Regions from separate parts of the Sporosarcina sp. So3-204 genome, predicted to be linked through region 1. Evidence: riboswitches for the same ligand, from Rfam matches in the RefSeq annotation. Region 1 holds a riboswitch; the other holds the start of a gene.
What was found. A riboswitch is a leader RNA that binds a small molecule or an ion and turns the genes downstream of it on or off. The one in region 1 is predicted to bind FMN.
Positions count from the first base shown of each region.

Region 2: linked by a shared signal. The riboswitch ahead of AC3RV6_RS06665 (ECF transporter S component) and the one ahead of ribD (bifunctional diaminohydroxyphosphoribosylaminopyrimidine deaminase/5-amino-6-(5-phosphoribosylamino)uracil reductase RibD) in region 1 are both predicted to bind FMN.

Region 1 is NZ_CM176485.1:2,519,884-2,529,061, forward strand. It holds gene AC3RV6_RS12415 (hypothetical protein) at 1-108, opposite strand, end outside; gene AC3RV6_RS12420 (ASCH domain-containing protein) at 117-464, opposite strand; gene AC3RV6_RS12425 (amino acid ABC transporter ATP-binding protein) at 601-1,338, opposite strand; gene AC3RV6_RS12430 (amino acid ABC transporter permease) at 1,363-2,064, opposite strand; gene AC3RV6_RS12435 (amino acid ABC transporter substrate-binding protein) at 2,051-2,887, opposite strand; gene ribH (6,7-dimethyl-8-ribityllumazine synthase) at 3,054-3,524, opposite strand; gene AC3RV6_RS12445 (bifunctional 3,4-dihydroxy-2-butanone-4-phosphate synthase/GTP cyclohydrolase II) at 3,537-4,730, opposite strand; gene ribE (riboflavin synthase) at 4,743-5,393, opposite strand; gene ribD (bifunctional diaminohydroxyphosphoribosylaminopyrimidine deaminase/5-amino-6-(5-phosphoribosylamino)uracil reductase RibD) at 5,399-6,481, opposite strand; FMN riboswitch at 6,544-6,688, opposite strand; gene AC3RV6_RS12460 (PH domain-containing protein) at 6,869-7,363, shown strand; gene AC3RV6_RS12465 (PH domain-containing protein) at 7,363-8,850, shown strand; gene AC3RV6_RS12470 (S-ribosylhomocysteine lyase) at 8,973-9,178, opposite strand, start outside.
Region 2 is NZ_CM176485.1:1,384,948-1,394,125, forward strand. It holds gene AC3RV6_RS06650 (ATP-binding protein) at 1-1,201, shown strand, start outside; gene AC3RV6_RS06655 (sigma-70 family RNA polymerase sigma factor) at 1,247-1,783, shown strand; gene AC3RV6_RS06660 (hypothetical protein) at 1,776-3,017, shown strand; FMN riboswitch at 3,094-3,226, shown strand; gene AC3RV6_RS06665 (ECF transporter S component) at 3,383-3,967, shown strand; gene AC3RV6_RS06670 (4Fe-4S domain-containing protein) at 4,105-4,356, opposite strand; gene AC3RV6_RS06675 (YpbB family protein) at 4,662-5,711, shown strand; gene AC3RV6_RS06680 (RecQ family ATP-dependent DNA helicase) at 5,702-7,138, shown strand; gene AC3RV6_RS06685 (LysM peptidoglycan-binding domain-containing protein) at 7,224-7,898, shown strand; gene AC3RV6_RS06690 (metallophosphoesterase) at 7,987-8,757, shown strand; gene AC3RV6_RS06695 (YpdA family putative bacillithiol disulfide reductase) at 8,760-9,178, shown strand, end outside.

The sequences.
Region 1 (9,178 bases):
ACCGCGTAAACGCTTGATAATTGGCATTAAAATAAATAATGGACCTATGGACAGAACAGCACTTACAATATGCATAAAAACAAGCACATTATAGAAGTCAAAATTCATTTAGAACATCACTTCTGTGCCGAACTAAATTCATGCACCCATACTTTCATCGTAGGAAGCCATGGCATACCCTCATGCATAGACAAGATCATGTTTTTATAATCGGACATATCTGCATAACCCTCTTGTTTTGCATGTTCGTCTGTCATCTCACCAAGAGTTTGTCTATATAAAGAATTCACTGTAAATTCTTTACCATCAAGAACCATTACTTCTCCAGGATATGCATAAACGCCATTACGACGAGTAGCCGTTTTTTCTCCATTTAGTACTTTTTTCACATCTTCTTCAACTGTCACTAGTAATTCTACAGAACAAGTTTTTTTAGGTAATTCCTTATTATTTTCATTAGTCATTTGAATCCCTCACTTCTATTTATAACTACATCCTTAATATTATCTTTTTCTACAAGCTTTTGCCAGAACTTTGATTATTAGACAAAAACAAAAGACTATCTCAACCAAAATTTGGCGGATAGCCTTTTGTATATTGTCATTGAAGAATCAGATTTAAAAACTTACGAGTGCGCTCTTCTTTTGGATTAGTAAAAAGAATGCTAGGTTTATTTCTTTCAATAATTTTCCCTTGATCCATAAACACAACAGTATCCGCTGCTTCACGGGCAAAACGCATCTCATGGGTTACGACAACCATTGTCATCCCTTCATCTGCCAAATCCTTCATTACTTGAAGTACTTCACCTACAAGTTCAGGATCTAATGCTGATGTCGGTTCATCGAACAACATGACCTGCGGCTCTATCGCCAACGCTCTTGCAATACCAACACGTTGTTGTTGCCCACCAGATAATTGGAATGGGTAAAAATCAAGCTTGTCACCTAAACCTACTTTTTCTAATAACTGTTTCGCATTTTTTCTTGCACTATCTTTTGATAGCTTCTTTACAATAACAGGACCTTCCATCACATTTTCAAGTGCAGTCTTGTGAGGAAATAAATTGTAATTTTGAAATACCATACCTGATTGTTTTCTAATTAAATCTATTTCTTTTCTTGAAACCTTGCTAGAAAAATCAGTACTTTGTTCATTTATCTTAATTTTACCCGATGTTGGTATTTCTAAAATATTTAAACATCTAAGAAGTGTCGTTTTTCCTGAACCCGATGGTCCGATGACAACTACGACTTCTCCTTTATTTACTTCTAAGTCAATTCCTCGCAAAACTTCTAGTTCGCCAAAGTTTTTAGTTAATCCTTGAATTGAAATCATTGTGTTCTCCCTCATAAATCATTTTCATCTAGTTACATAACGATCTAATCGATTTTCAATTCTTCCCTGAAATAATGAAAGTATGAAACAAATAGCCCAATAGATAAATCCGACCTCAATGTATAAAAGTAAAAACTCATAATTTGAAGCAGCTATTTCTTGTGCTCTTCTAAACATTTCTGTCACTAAAATTAACGATGCTAAAGAAGTGTCTTTAACTAGGCTAATAAATGAATTCGATAAAGGTGGTATTGATACTCTTGCTGCCTGAGGCAATACAATTCTTCGTAACGTTTGTGCATAACCCATACCTATCGTTTGTGCCGCTTCCCATTGACCTTTTGGTATCGATAATATTGCCGCACGAATAATTTCAGAAGCATATGCACCTACGTTTAATGAAAAACCAATCACAGCCGCTGGAAATGGATCAATAATTATTCCCACTGTCGGTAATCCGTAAAACAATATAAATAACTGAACGAGTAATGGCGTCCCACGTATTGCAGAAACATATATGCCCGCTACAATTTTTAATGGCTTACTTGTTGAAATTCGAGCTAAGGCAGTAAATATAGCTATAATCAATCCTAATGTAAAGGCGATTAAAGTTAGCGGTATCGTATATTTAATAGCTCCCTCAAGTAAAGGTAATAGTGATGACGTACCAATGTCAGTCAACCTTTGAATACGTTCTGAATCACCAAAAATATTATTTAAGAACATCTTTACCAAACCACTTCTCAGAAAGCTCCAAGTGCGTTCCATCCTCAATCATGTCACCTAATGCTTTATTTACCGCTTCAACCAAAGTGTCGCTATCTTGCCTAAATAATAGTCCTATTTTAACTTCATCATCATAAGTTGCTACAATTTTCAAAGGCGCATCTGGCTTATGTTTCAAGAAATCTAAAACTGATAAATTATCATTAATTGTAACATCCGCACGTTTTGAACTAATCAATTCTACTGTTTGAACAAATCCTTCAACTCCTATTACTTCAGCACCGTACTTTTCAGCAGTTGCCCTGTGATTACTCGTTAAGGTTTGCGCTGCTTTTAAACCTTTAATATCATCAAAGCTGTCAATCTCATTATTATCTTTTTGTGCAACTAAAACACCGACTGATATATTATAGTGATCAGAGAAATTATACTTTTCAAGACGTTCATCATTAATACCTACTTGATTCGCTACCATATCAAATCGTTTTGAATCTAATCCCGCAAACATAGCGTCCCACTGCGTTTCCAAAAATACTGGTTTGACACCTAATCTTTTAGCTACTTCTGTTGCCATTTCAACATCAAAACCTGTAAGTTGCCCCTTATCATCATGAAATGTAAATGGCGGATAAACACCCTCCGTACCAATGACTAATTCGCCTTTTTCCTGAATTTGAGCTAATAAATCTTTGGGTGTATCTGTAGAATTTTCGCTTTTTTTAGGTTCCTTATTATCAGCGCTATCTTTCTTTTCGTTCCCACATGCTGCTAATAAAATAACTGTACTTAATAATAGTAAAAATAGTAATCTAAATTTCTTCAATAATAACCGCCCCTTTAATCCTTATATGTATACTTGGTATTAATAGCTTACTACAAATTATTCTAACCGTCAAAGATTTTTTATCAAGTTAAATTATGGCAAACAAAAAGGAGACCAAGTCAAGCTAGTAAAACACTCTTTGGTCTCCATAATATAGTCTATTTCTTTATCCTTTAATCTGTTTTAATAAATTTGCCATTTCAATAGCGGAACTCCCTGCGTCCCAACCTTTATTTCCTGCTTTAGTACCTGCACGCTCAATTGCTTGTTCAATTGTATCTGTCGTTAGTACGCCGAAAATAACCGGGATTCCCTCTTGCATGTTTATCGCTGAAACACCTTTTGCGACTTCACTACATACATAGTCAAAATGGGGTGTAGCACCACGAATAACTGTTCCAAGCGTAATAATTGCATCGTAATTCCCGCTTGCAGCCATCTTTTTTGCAACGAGTGGAATTTCATAAGCACCTGGTACCCAAGCAACATCCACATCTTCGTTATCAACGCCATGACGTCGTAGTGCGTCTTCAGCCCCACCTAAAAGTTTCCCTGTAATAAACTCATTAAATCTTGCAACAACGATTCCTATCTTTAACCCTGTACCAACTAAATGTCCTTCATAAATTGTACCCATTTAAATTCCCCCTCAATTATGTAACAAGTGTCCAAGTTTGTTTTTCTTCGTTTCCATATAATTCAAATTTTCTTTTTTCAAAGGCATTTCTATTTGTATACGCTTAGTAATTTCAAGGTCATGGCCTGCAAGTCCAGCTATTTTACGAGGATTATTCGTCAGCAAATGAATTGTTGTCAGACCAAGATCACGTAAAATTTGAGCACCAATTCCATAATCTCTTAAATCATCAGCAAATCCCAACTTCTCATTTGCTTCAACCGTATCATAGCCTTCTTCTTGAAGTTTATATGCTTTCATTTTATTAACTAGACCGATACCGCGTCCTTCTTGGCGCATATAAAGCATTACTCCTGTTCCGGCTTCCTCTATTTGCGCAAGCGCTGCATGAAGTTGTGGTCCGCAATCACATTTACTTGATCCGAAAACGTCACCCGTTAAACATTCAGAATGCACACGAACTAATACATTCTCCGCAATTTCAACATTGCCTTTAACCAAAGCAATATGTTCGCGGCCAGTCAATTTTTCAATATAGGTAACAGCAGTAAAGTCACCAAATTCTGTTGGTAAATTAACATCAACAACACGTTCGATTAGCATTTCTGTCGCGCGTCGGTATGCAATCAGATCTTTAATTGTCAAAACAACTAGGTCCAGCTTCTTTGCAAGTTCTAGCAACTGAGGATTTCTTGCCATTGTTCCATCATGATTTATAATTTCACAAATAACGCCAATTGGTTCACTTCCAGCAAGTCTTGCTAAATCGACTGCAGCTTCTGTATGTCCTGCACGTTTTAACACACCACCTGGTTTTGCTACTAAAGGAAAAATATGTCCCGGACGCTTAAAATTTGATGGACGGGCATCTTGCCCAAGCATGTTCAAGATTGTTCCAGATCTTTCAAAAGCAGAAATGCCAGTATGACAAGATTCATGATCCACGCTTATGGTGAAGGCGGTACCATATGCATCACTGTTGTTTGCCGTCATTAAGTTTAAGTCTAACTGTGTAGCTTTTTCCTCTTCAATTGGAACACAGATTAAACCACGTCCTTCAGTCGCCATGAAATTAATCACTTCAGCGGTCGCAAACTCTCCTAGTGCAACAAAGTCACCTTCATTTTCACGGTCTTCATCATCTACAACAATGATAACTTTACCTTTTTTTAATTCTTCTAGTGCTTTTTCTACTGTTGCATACAATTCGTTCACCCCTTAATCTAGAAAACCATTTGCTAAAAGCTTATCCATCGTTAGCCCACTACTTGCGTGAACTTCCTTTTTCGTAAGTAGTTGTTCGATATATTTCGCAAGCATATCGCATTCAATATTTACTTTATCGCCAATTCTTTTACGACCAATTACTGAATCTTCTTGCGTGACAGGAATTAAAGAAATAATAAAACCCATTTTCGTAACACCAAACACCGTAAGTGATGTGCCATCTACAGTGACTGATCCTTTAGGAATGAAATAATTCAGTAGTTCAGGTGCAATACTAATTTCCATATAAACGGCGTTTTCTATTTTACGAACAGTAATGATTTCACCTGTTCCATCAACGTGACCACTTACAAAATGACCACCAAAACGTCCATTTGCCGCCATAGCACGCTCTAAATTAACGACACTGCCTGAACGAAGTGCTTGTAGTGTTGTTGCTTTCACCGTTTCAGGCATGACATCAGCAGTAAAATGACTCTTCGAAAAGGTCGATACTGTGAGACAAACACCATTAACTGCAATGCTATCTCCTTTATTTACATCTTCTATAACTTTCTCACATTTAATTACTAGTTGAAGTGAAGTAGCGCCAGGGGTAACGGATGAAACCGTTCCAATTTCTTCCACAATTCCAGTGAACATCTTCGCTATTCCTCCTTCAAAAATTTAGCATGCAACCTAATATCTTCACCAATTTTCTTCACATCTATGAACGCTAAGGTTTCACTTTCCGACATGACATTTCTCGAGTTATCGGCAAATAAAGTAGAGCCGTTTCCTATTAACTTAGGTGCCATGTACAAATAAAGCTCATCTGCAAGACCAGCATCGATGAAACTCGAATGTACCTGACTTCCGCCCTCTACAAATAAAGTCATAATTCCTTTATTTGCAAGACGTTTTAATACTTCTTCTAAAAAGTTTATTTCCTCAGGTATCGACTCAATTGTAACAAATGGATATGCTGAAAAAACCGTTTCCGAACGCTCGGAATCGAGTGTGAATATAATTGTTTCAACTGCACAATCTGTTACAACATTTGCTGTTTTTGGCGTCCTAAGATGCCTGTCTAAAATAATACGTATTGGATTCTTTCCACCATGGGGCAAACGGGTGGTGAGGAAAGGATTATCGTGAAGTACGGTTTCTACGCCTACCAAAATAGCATCGTGGGTATGGCGGAGGTGATGGACATCGGTTCGTGAATCTGCCGAAGTAATCCATTTGCTGTCCCCAGTTTGCGTTGAAAGACGACCGTCAAGTGTCGCGGCTGCTTTCAAGGTAACGTATGGTTGACCGTATTTGACAAAATGAAAAAATGCTCGATTTATATGCTCTGCCTCTTCTTGTAGAATACCGATTTCTACTTCAATTCCGGCATTTTTAAGCAATTCAATTCCTCTTCCATTGACTGACGGAAACGGATCGATGGATGCGATGAAAACACGACGAATCCCACTAGAGATGATTAATTTTGCACAAGGTGGTGTTTTACCAGTGTGTGCACAAGGTTCTAACGTAACGTAAAGATCTGCACCAACTGATGCTTCTCCTGCCATTGTTAACGCATGTACCTCTGCGTGGGGTGTTCCTGCTTTCAAATGCGCACCTGTCCCAAGAATCTGACCATCTATCACACAAACAGCGCCGACAAGTGGATTTGGTGACGTTTGTCCTTCTGCGCTTCGTGCTAGGTCGAGAGCAAGTTTCATATAAAATTTATGATCCATAAAAATCCCCCCTTTCTAATATTAAGAAAAGAGCAGAACGGATCGAACATAGTAATTGTCTCAAACAACTTCTCCCATCCAGACTTTAACTGTCGGTACTGGAATTTCACCAGTTCAGCCATCTTCCGAAGAAGACAGGTCACGGACTAACGAGTGAACCACTCGATTACCGCCGGTAAGGAATTTCACCTTGCCCCGAAGTGTTTGTTAACAAGAACTAATGCTAATTTATCACACTACATTATTAAAATCAAAAATATTTTTGTTTTTTTGACAGATTCGCTGTATTAAGACAAACTAGAGTTATATCTTTTTAAAAATTATAACGAAATTTAATCCATAATTAACAGTATGCATACAATAATTTAGATTCATAGGAGTGTTTACATGTATAGCCAAATTATATCACCAAAAGAACGACTCTCAAAAGACGTTGTAAAAGTTTGGGTGATTCGTGAGTCAATTACCCATTTAACCGGATTTATTATTCTTGCTGTATTACTTTTTGTAGTTCATTACTTCTCATGGAATATTTGGGTTGGTAGAATTCTCATTGGAATTTCTATCTTGACGTTGTTGTCAGCTGTGTGGTCGGTAGTAATTGAGCCTTATTTAAGTTACAAACACTGGCGTTATGGGGTTGATTCGGAGTTTTTACAATTAAAGTCTGGGGCATTCAATGAAGTACATCAACTTGTCCCTATGACCAAAATACAGTCTGTTGCAACTAACCAAGGCCCACTTCTGCGGAAATATGGGCTCTATTCAATATCTATCGAAACGATGGGATCATCACATGGAATACCCGCCCTTCCTGAAAAAGTTGCATTAGAACTAAGAAATCAAATTGCTCATTTTGCAAAAATAAAGGAAGTGGAATAATGCATGACATTAAACGCTTTAATCCACTTCTAATGCTTTTTGACCTTTGGAATCTAATTAAAAATATTTTTTTCGCCTTCTTATTACTGTTTGTCTTTAAAAACGGATCTGATTCAACTTTTATTAAATATGGCAGATTAGCATTCTTTCTATTTGTTACAATATCTATTATTTGGATTATTTTAAAATGGTTTACACTAAAGTATAAATTGGATGACACTTCGTTTCATTTAAACAAAGGCATTTTTTCTAAATCTCAACGGACAATTCCTTTTTCAAAAGTTCAAAACGTTCAACGTAGAACGACATTTCTTCACAAGTTATTCAAAGTTACGTCTATTAAATTTGAAACTGGTATGACAGGTATAGATTCTTCAGTTTTTTTTGAAGTAGTAACAAAAAATGAAGCCGATCAAATCGAATCACAAGTTAAAAATCCTGAACTTAATGAATCCCTTGAAATCGAAAGTGATGAAATGGATGATTCTTCGGAAAAAATAGTAGAAGATAGACTTATTCACTTTACACCGACTAAAATGGATATCATAAAAGCATCATTTACTTCACTAAGTTTCCTATTTCTTATTCCTTTAATCGCTTCTCTTTTCTTTAAAATTAATCAATTTTTTAATATCGAAGATAAAGCTGAAGGAGTTATTGAGAAGATACTCAGTTCTGGGTGGTTTATCGCAATCGTCGTTATTTTCTTATTTATCATTTCTATGGGATTTGGAATCGTTCGTGCTTTCCTAAAATACGGTAAGTACGAAATCTCTTCAGATAATTTAAGTATCTATATTACAAAAGGTGTTTTAGATGAATCCGCATTTAAAATTAAGAAAGACCGTGTACAAGCCATAGAGATTACACAATCCACAATGAAACGGATACTTGGTCTTGTTGAAATCAAATTAATCAGCGTTGGAAGCGTTGGAGAATTATCACTTGATACTAATTCACTTTATCCTTTTCTGCCTGTTAAACGGGCCTATGAGATGATACATGAACTATTGCCGTCATATGAAGTTACGCAAATGATGAATCGACTTCCGAAAAAGTCATTCTGGGTACGTTTATTAAAACCTAGTTGGTTTTGGGTTATCGTAACCGCAGTACTCATCTATTTTAAACCAACATTATTAAATACTGAACAGGCTTGGTGGATTTTATCTGCAGCACTTTTACTTCTTATTATCAGCTCGCGAATAGCTGATTACGTAAACACACGCTATGTTTTAAATGGGAAATTCATTCAATTTAAAACAGGTATTCTTGAGACATCTACTTTCATTTCAAGAAGAGATAAAATCGTTGAAATTAGCGTTTCAAGAAATAAATTCCAACAAATACTAGGACTCGCATCCATCGAGACGATTAACCAGGCAAAACCAGTTCATCATGCCAGTATAAGTGATATTCCACATGAAATGGCTGTTGAATTTTATACTTGGTATTATGGACGAATGGATGATGTGAATATTGAATAAAACGCACAGACATTTTTATGTCTGTGCGTTTTCCAATTTGCGAATAGAAATATTTATGGATTTCTATTATGAGAAACCCATTTTACACATATAAAATAAGGCGAATTGCTCCATACTTTTAATTACGCTTCTACGGCAAATACTTGTGCCCACTCATCTTTCTTCGCGAGCATTTCTTTTGCGAGCTCTTTCGCACCTTCTAAGCTATGACTCTCTGCCCAACCACATTGAAAAATGTTACACGCTGGTACTTCTGTTGCGAGCAATACATCATTCAATGTATTTTCTAAAATCGTTAATATTTCATCATAATTCTCATGATTAATTA
Region 2 (9,178 bases), 1.1 Mb from region 1:
TGCTTTTTTCTTGTCAACTAGAATTACCTCACCACTTAGAAAAGTACGACAGGCCGCACTTGAATTGTCAAAGGGTAATTTTGATACACGTTTACCATACTTGCAAAATGATGAGATTGGACAGTTATCTACAGCTTTTAACCAAATGGGAAGTCAACTTAAATATCATGTTGAATTAATCAGTCAGGAAAAAGAGCAACTTTCAAGTATACTTACATCAATGACTGATGCGGTAATTACGTTTAATAGGGATGGCACAATATTAAGAAGTAATCCCCAAGCAGAAAGACTACTACAAAACTGGTTTTTTAAAACAGGGTCCCCTAATGAAGCGATTCCACCTGAATTATTTCATATGTTAGACCATGTAGTTACTTTTTCTGAAGAAGTTGAAGATGAATTAGAACTTGGTGGTCAATTTTATAATATTTCAATTAGCCCATTGTATAGTGGGAATAGCATTCGAGGAGCGGTTGCCGTTCTAAGGGATATGACTGACCAGCATCAGTTAGATAAGCTTCGTTCAGATTTTATTGCTAATGTATCTCACGAACTCCGAACGCCGATATCTATGCTTCAAGGCTATAGTGAAGCGATTCTGGATGGCGTAACGACAAGTGATGAAGAAAGAGATGAAATGATTCAAATAATACATGAGGAATCTAAACGGATGGGTCGTCTTGTGACCGACTTATTAGATCTTGCTCGTATGGAATCCGGCCATATGACTCTTTATAAAGAAGATGTCTCCCTAATTTTGTTTTTAGAGAGAATAGTGAACAAGTTCATGCAAGCTGCACGAGATGCGAATGTCGCGTTAATTTTTGAATATCCTAAGGAAGAGATTGTTTGTCCAATCGATGAAGATCGTGTTGAGCAAGTATTTACTAACTTAATTGATAATGCGATCCGGCATACACCTGATGGTGGTAGTGTGACTCTTAGTGCACATAAATATAAAGATATGTGTCAATTAACTGTTTCTGATACAGGTTTTGGTATTTCTGAAGAAGATTTACCGTTTGTCTTTGAGAGGTTTTATAAGGCTGACAAAGCGAGAACGCGTGGTAAAGGCGGGACTGGACTTGGACTCGCAATCGCTAAAAATATAATCGATTCCCATGGTGGAATGATTTCTGCTTCTCGTGGGGAAGAAAAAGGTACAATTATGACTTGTACGCTTCCAATAAAAAAAGTGTAACTTTTCTAGAAGACAAACGACTAATAGAATGAACGAGGGGATAATATGGATGACTCTGTTTTCCATCGGTTGTATGAAGAGTATCATCACGATCTATTTAAGTTTTTGATTTACTTAACTAGGGATCGTGACCAGGCTGAGGATCTTTCGCATGAGGTATATGTGAGAGTTCTTCGTGCTTATGATAACTTTGAAGGGAAGAGTTCTGAAAAGACATGGTTATTTTCTATTGCAAAGAATGTTGCGATAGATTATTTCAGGAAAAGTGCAGTGCGTAGAAAGCGTGATTTTGATAAATTTGACTGGGAGAAAAGTGAACTCATTTCTGATGCTATACAACCAGATATTAAAGTTATCATGAACGATGATATGAAGAAGGTATTGGAAGCACTAGACACTTGTACAGGAGATCAGAAAATGGTAATCCATATGCGTTATATTCATGATCTGTCTATAACTGAATCAGCAGAAATTCTTGGTTGGTCAGAAGGGAAAGTTAAAACGACCCAGCATAGAGCAATTAAATCACTGCAAGATAAACTAAATGCTTTCCCAGTGGAAAGGATGATGGACGATGAATAATAAGGATTGGTCTGATAAAAAGATTGAGAAAATCCTTCTTGATATGCCAGATTTAACAGATACGCGATCTAAAGAAGTTGTGCTCAAGAGGTTAAAGTTACAACAAATAAATGACGCACCTAAGAAGAAGATTGGTAAATGGATACCTGCGATCGTTGCTATCGCTGCATTGCTCATTTTCAGTATTTTGCTGCCGTCCATGTTCCTTATGAATAATAACAGTTTGGATCAAGCATCAGACTCAACTGCAGTAATGAACGATGAAGATGCGGGTTCAGCTCTTGAAAATAAAGCGCTTAGCGATAGTTCAGATATGAATACATCAGAAGAAGAATCTGCGAGTTTTGCTGCTGAATCATCATCTCTTTATACTAGGGCTAATGGAACAAATTATTTCCCGGCTGTTTATAATAAAGATGTGTTGGATGGGGTAGTCTTCCATCTTGGACTTGCAAGTGATGCTGCATCCAGTCTTCCTGTTACGTTCATTATACCTAGAGAGCAGATCGTTGAGGACTTTGGGGAGTCAGAACCTACAAGCTTGGATTTGTATAAGATGTATGCAAACAATTTAGATGAAGAAGCCCTTGGTTTTAATGACTACCATCCATATAAAGGTGAATTAGTTGGAAGAAAGGATTCGCTTGCACATATTTTACCGAATGGACATGGTTATGATGTTGCTTCTGCAACGATGTCAGTCTACCTTGGAACGCTACATGATACATTTTATGGTTTCAAGGAAATCAAATTTGAAAATGAGAATGGCACTTCAACTGAATTTGATCAAGTTGGGGAACCTAGTAAACCGATGCAATTGAAGAGTGGTAGTAATCATAATAATTACTACTTATTTAAGCAAGAAGATGGGAATGAATATCTGTCGTCTAATTTTGCATTTTCTTATGAGACGCTTGAAGAAGCGCTTCAGGAGATGAGAATAAAACCAAATGATATATTTTCACCCGTCATTCCGGATTCTATCTCATTTGAAGTTATAGTTGATGTTAATAGTGGATTGACTAAGATAAAATTTCGTAAACCGTTGGATTTAGATTCAATGGATCCTAAAGAGGCAAGACAACTTGTAGATGGTATTTTGTTGACTGCAGCAAGTTTTGATAAACAAGTACAATTTGAGAACGTAGTTCAGGTTGAGTGGTATGACTTTGATTTTAGTAAACCACTTCCAATGCCGATTGGACCGAATAATATTCCGTTATTATTAAAATGAAAAAGTACTTTGTAGACTTAAAGAGTTTACAAAGTACTTTTTATTGTATATGATAATAATGTACAAAAAAATATTGATTCATCTTCGGGGCAGGGTGGAATTCCCGACCGGCGGTAATGAAAATTTATATTTTCGAGCCCGCGAGCTTAACAGCTGATTCTAGTGAGATTCTAGAGCCGACAGTATAGTCTGGATGGGAGAAGGTGGAGGCGCGGACGTCTATTTGTTCAACTCACAAATAACACGCTTGTTTAAGTGTGCCTTGTAACTCCCTAAAGCTTAATTGCTATGGGGATTTTTGTTGTTAACGAAGACGAACCGACCTTTCCTCTTTAGAAGTGAATCGCACAAGGAGAGAGGAACAATTGAATAATAAGAAATTACGTAAGATGATTGTCGTCGCAATGCTTGGAAGTATCGCTACAATTTTGATGCAATTTAATTTTCCATTACCAGCTTTACCAGGTTTTTTGAAATTTGATTTTAGCGAGATTCCCGCAGTACTTGCAATAATGACATTGGGACCTGTAGCTGGAATTACAGTTGAAGCAATTAAGAATATTATGCATTGGTTTTTTAGTGGAAGTCCAACTGGAGTTCCAGTCGGTGAAATTGCTAACTTTACAACGGGTATTTTATTTATTTTACCAATCTATTTTATCTTTAATAAGTTCCGAAATGCAAAAGGCTTAACAATTGGGTTAATCGCAGGTACTGGGGTAATGGCCTTTGGGATGAGCTTCTTAAACTATGTTGTGTTTTTACCGATGTACACATATTTCTTAAATATGCCGCCAGTAACAGGTGATGCATTATACACTATGATTGTACTTGGTATATTACCTTTTAACTTAATAAAAGGTGTTATTTTAGCAACACTCTCAATCCTTTTATTTAATAAGATGAAACAATGGATTGAGCTACAAAGAAATAAATTAATGTTTGATTGATATAATGTTCATATTCCTTTTTTGCATGTTTAAATAATAAAGGGTCGCTCTAGAATTCTAGAGCGACCCTTTAACTATATCTCGTTTATGTTAGCTTGGAAAATTGAAAAACAGTCTTGGCGTAATGGCTTTTCTGATTAGTCTTCAAATTTCAATGCGTCGCCATCAAAAGACTCGTCAGCGACTTTGATTGAGTCAGTTGGACAACCATCAAAACCATCTTCCATGTCCTCCAATAGCTCTTCTGGTACTTCTGCAGTACCCATGTTATCATCTAGAATAACAAATGCAATTCCGTCATCGTCATAGTCGTATATGTCAGGCGCTGCAGCTCCACAAGCTCCGCAAGCGATACATGTATCTTGATCGACAATTGTGTATTTAGGCATGTTCGTATCTCCTCTTTTTTACCGTTTAGCTGAATCCAGTAGAAGTCCCTGCTTCAATAAGTGACGGTATGAATGCATAGTCTCCCTGAATTCAGTAAGTATTTCAAACCCAGGCTGAATAGATCAACTCGGGCTTGGAACGACGTGTCTTGAAGCAAAGGCTGTCGGATCTGTATCACGAAGACTTAAGCTCTGACCGCAATTCCGCTGAGACGTATTTATACTTCTTGCTCCGACTCTATTCTAATGAAATTCGTAGGAATTTTCAACATAAAACAACTTTTCTTTGAAAAGAGGAATATATTATGGAACTTTCATCTCTATTATTAAAGATTATATGTAAACTTGACGGTGAACGAACAATTTATGCGGGACTCCACCTTTTGAGGGGTAAGCGTTCTGGCCAAACATTACAAGACGCTGATAATTACAATTTAAGAGACTTTTTTTCTATTTTACCTAAACTAAAAGTAGACACATATGATAAAGCGGCAAACTTTTTAGAAAATGCCAATTTGATTTTAATAGACCAAGACTCTATTGTGCATCTGACGGAGAATGGCCGGAATACTGTTAAATCAATTTATGACTTTCGTTTTAATGGATTTAATTATCGAGGGAATGAAATTCTGTTTTTTGAAAGACTTTCACTAGTCGTACAAACGATATCAAACTTTAAGGCAGGAGAGAAATCATTTTTACCAATTCAAAAAAATATTGAGATTCAACAGTTTGTAAAAAAACTTTTGTTTAGACAACCGATATCTGAGCCATCTTTCTCACGTGAATTTATGATTGAAATACAACAATTGATAGATAGAAGTGGCATGAAAGATATACAGAAAAGTATTTTGACGCATCGATTAGGCGGTTTTGAAATAACAGGGTGGACATGGGACCAATTAGCTGAACAGCTACATATCACAACTACATCCGTCTATCTTTATTTTATTGAAAGTCTACATCTTTTACTTGATGTGATTGAAACGTCAACTGATTTTGCATTTTTAAGAAAAATAACGGAAAACATAAAAGTCACTTCTTATTTGACCGATTCTTCTAAGCGGACAAACTTTTATTTAGCTGAAGGCTTGTCTATAGAAGAAATATCTAAAATACGTAATTTGAAGATTAGTACAATTGAGGATCATTTCGTAGAAATTGCGGCAAATGATCCTAGTTTCTCGATTGAGCAATTTGTTGCGAAAACCGATATAGAAGCTGTACTTGTTAAGGTAAATGAACTTAGGACAAAGCGTTTAAAAATTTTAAAAGAAGAGTTCAATACACTCTCTTTTTTTCAGTTACGATTAATTTTAAGTTCGCAATCGGAGGAGGTTTCGAAGTGGACATAAAAGATATATTAAGAAATAAATTTGGATATAGTGAATTTAAGCCAGGTCAAGAAGCGGTTATTCAAGATGTTATTGTAGGGAAAGATACGATAGCCATTTTACCGACGGGCAGTGGTAAATCATTATGTTACCAATTACCGGCCTATGCTTTGGAGGGAACGGTTCTCATTATATCTCCACTAGTCGCACTGATGGAAGATCAAGTAGCTATTATGAAGCAACATGGAGAAAAACGTGTCGTTGCATTAAATTCATTTCTTTCTTTTTCAGAACGTAATCAAATAATAGCAAATTTAAGAACTTATAAGTTTGTGTTTATCTCGCCCGAAATGCTGTTACAACCTATCGTTTCTGCTGAATTAAAAAGTATTAAACTTGCACTTATTGTTGTTGATGAGGCGCATTGCATTTCACAATGGGGCTTTGATTTTAGACCGGACTATTTAAGGATAGGTGAGTTTTTACGACAAATAGATCGACCAAATTTGCTAGCATTAACTGCGACAGCAAACGTTCAGGTGACTGATGAAATTAAAGAGTATTTACATCTAGAAAATCCAATTATCCATCGTTCTTCACTTGATCGACCAAATATATCCTATGCGATTAACAAGCTTCCATCAATTTCTGCTAAAACCGATTGGATATGTGACAGGGTAAAGAGAACGATGGGGCCGGGTATTATTTATGTTTCATCAAGAAAACGATCAGATGAATTAGCGGCAGAGCTTACGGCACAAGGTAATTCTGTTTCTAGTTATCATGCCGGAATGGAACAAGAGGATCGTGCGTTCATCCAACAACAGTTTTTGACAGGGGAAATTGAATGGATTTGTGCAACAAATGCCTTTGGAATGGGTATACATAAAAGTAATATACGACAAATTATTCATGAACATATCCCTTCAACGATAGCTGGATATATGCAAGAAGTTGGTAGAGCAGGTCGTGACGATGAATTATCGATAACTACCTTGCTTTATTCAGGGGACGATGAAAGGAAGACTCGTTTCATTATTCAGGATGATATTCCAGACGAAGAGGAAATACGGATCTTCAGTCAGTTGGTTACAGAGTTGGTTCCGAAATCTGAAGCAGCACAGTTAGCTGGATTAAGTGAGACCGGTAAAAGAGTGACGGAGTTTTATCTTGAGAGAATGTCCTTAGAAGAGACAGTTCTTCGAATTCAGGAACAAAGATTGAAGAAGGAACGTCAATTACAAAGAATGCTTGAAGTTGTTAAAGGGGATAGTTGTATTCGTGAGGCATTACTTGATTACTTTGATGAGAAATTGTCTAGAAATCCTAAATGTTGTTGCTCGGTTTGTGGAGCAATAAATGAAGAATGGCTTGTAAACGAAAAAACTAATAATACAATTAGACATTTAACTAATTGGTCTGAAAGGCTAACTCAACTTCTGGGTTGATAGGTAGGATGTCCGTTTACTTTTCCGACAAAATTCGCCATAATAGAGGGAACGATAGGTATGATTGTGATAGGAGAATGTGATTATGGATAAAAAAGATTATAAATCCGAATTTGAAGAACATCGCAAAGAGATAAATCTGGGTGATAGAAGCGCTAAATCGAGTATTACATCTCGCGCTGAATTACATAGAAGCGCGCGAAAGCCACAAAAAAGGTCTCGTCATAATATTATTAATATAATACTAGTTTTATTTACTTTAATTCCTGTATGTATCTTGATATTCGTTATTTCAAATTGGTATAAACCTAAAGGAAATGAAGAGGTAGATGTTGATAATACAACTGTCCAGTTTGAAACGAGTAAAAATACTTCTGGTGGCAAATCGGAAAAAACGGATATTGAAGTAGATATAGTCGATAATGGTAACGGAAAAACTGAAGCCAGTCCTGACATCGAAACAAAACCAGATCCGGCTCCTGAAGTATTGCCGGACACTAAACCAGAGCCAGAACCAGAGCCAGAACCAGAGCCTGAGCCAGAAAAAAAGCCTGATCCAAAACCCGTTCTAAAACCAGAAACGAAACCAGAAACGAAACCAGTCATAGGTGCAACATCGCACACTGTAGCACCTGGCGAGAATTTATATCGCATATCGTTGAAGTACTATAAAAATGGTGATGGTGTTGATAAAATCAAGCAAGCAAATGGTTTGAAATCGAATGAGATTACTGTAGGCAGCAAACTCGTCATACCTTAATAGCAGTTCGTGGCAAAATATTTTATAGGTCTTATAAAAAACTTTTTTAAATAAAGTTGGAAGGTGGCAAACGATTACGATTAAAAAAATGTTAGGAGCACTTATCTTATGCTTTACAATATTATTCGCCCTCATGTTTGTAAGTGCAAAAAGAAGAAATGTTATTCAACATAAATTGAATGTTGATGATGAGGAATGTGATTCTACTTTAAAGATTTTTTTCATCTCAGACATTCATCGACGTAAAATAGATACAAAATTATTAAATAAAATTGGTTATGGAGTCGACATTGTAATTATAGGTGGCGATTTAGCGGAAAGAGGCGTCCCTTTATCGCGTATATCAAAAAACGTTGGTAATTTGGCCAAGTTAGGCCCAGTGTATTACATCTGGGGAAATAACGATCGTGAGGCTGGAGAACAGGGAATTCGTGATATTATCGACCGGTTTAATGGAAAGATTCTAGACAATGAAAATGAAAGAGTTCCTAATCACTTTGGTTGGGGAATATGTGGAACGGACGATCCGTCTACTAGAAAAACAGATATAGATTCTACTCTAAGTGGTATTGACCGTTATGACCATGTGATTTGTGTGAGTCATCAACCTAAAGTGTTGCAAACGATTGAAGGGTTATTACAACCAGCTATAATGATTGCTGGGCATACACATGGCGGACAAATTAGATGGGGGAAATATGGCTTATTTGAAAGAGGATCCTTTGTAGTGAACGGCAATCGAGGCAAGTTAATAAGCAATGGCTATGGCACTTCAACGGTTCCGTTTAGGTTAGGAGCACCACCTGAATGTCATGTTATTACGCTAAATTATAGAGCCAAAGAAGTTGAGGGGTTGTAAAAATGTTACACAAAGATGTCATCATTGTTGGGGGAGGTCCTTGTGGGCTATCAACAGCGATTGAGTTACAGAATATAGGTTTAGATGTGCTAGTGATAGAAAAAGGAAATATCGTTAATTCGCTTTATAACTATCCAACACATCAAACCTTTTTTAGCACGAGTATTAAGTTATCTATTGGAGACATTCCGTTTATTACTGCAAAAGATAAACCTAAACGTAATGATGCACTTGTCTATTATCGTGAAGTGACGAAAATGAAAAATATAAAAGTGAATAATTTCGAGCAGGTAAATGTAATTAAGAAAACCCCGCAAGGATTCCGAGTTGAAACGTGTAAACAACAATATCGAGCTGACAATATTGTAGTTGCTACAGGTTACTATGATAATCCGAATATGTTAGGAATTAAAGGTGAAAG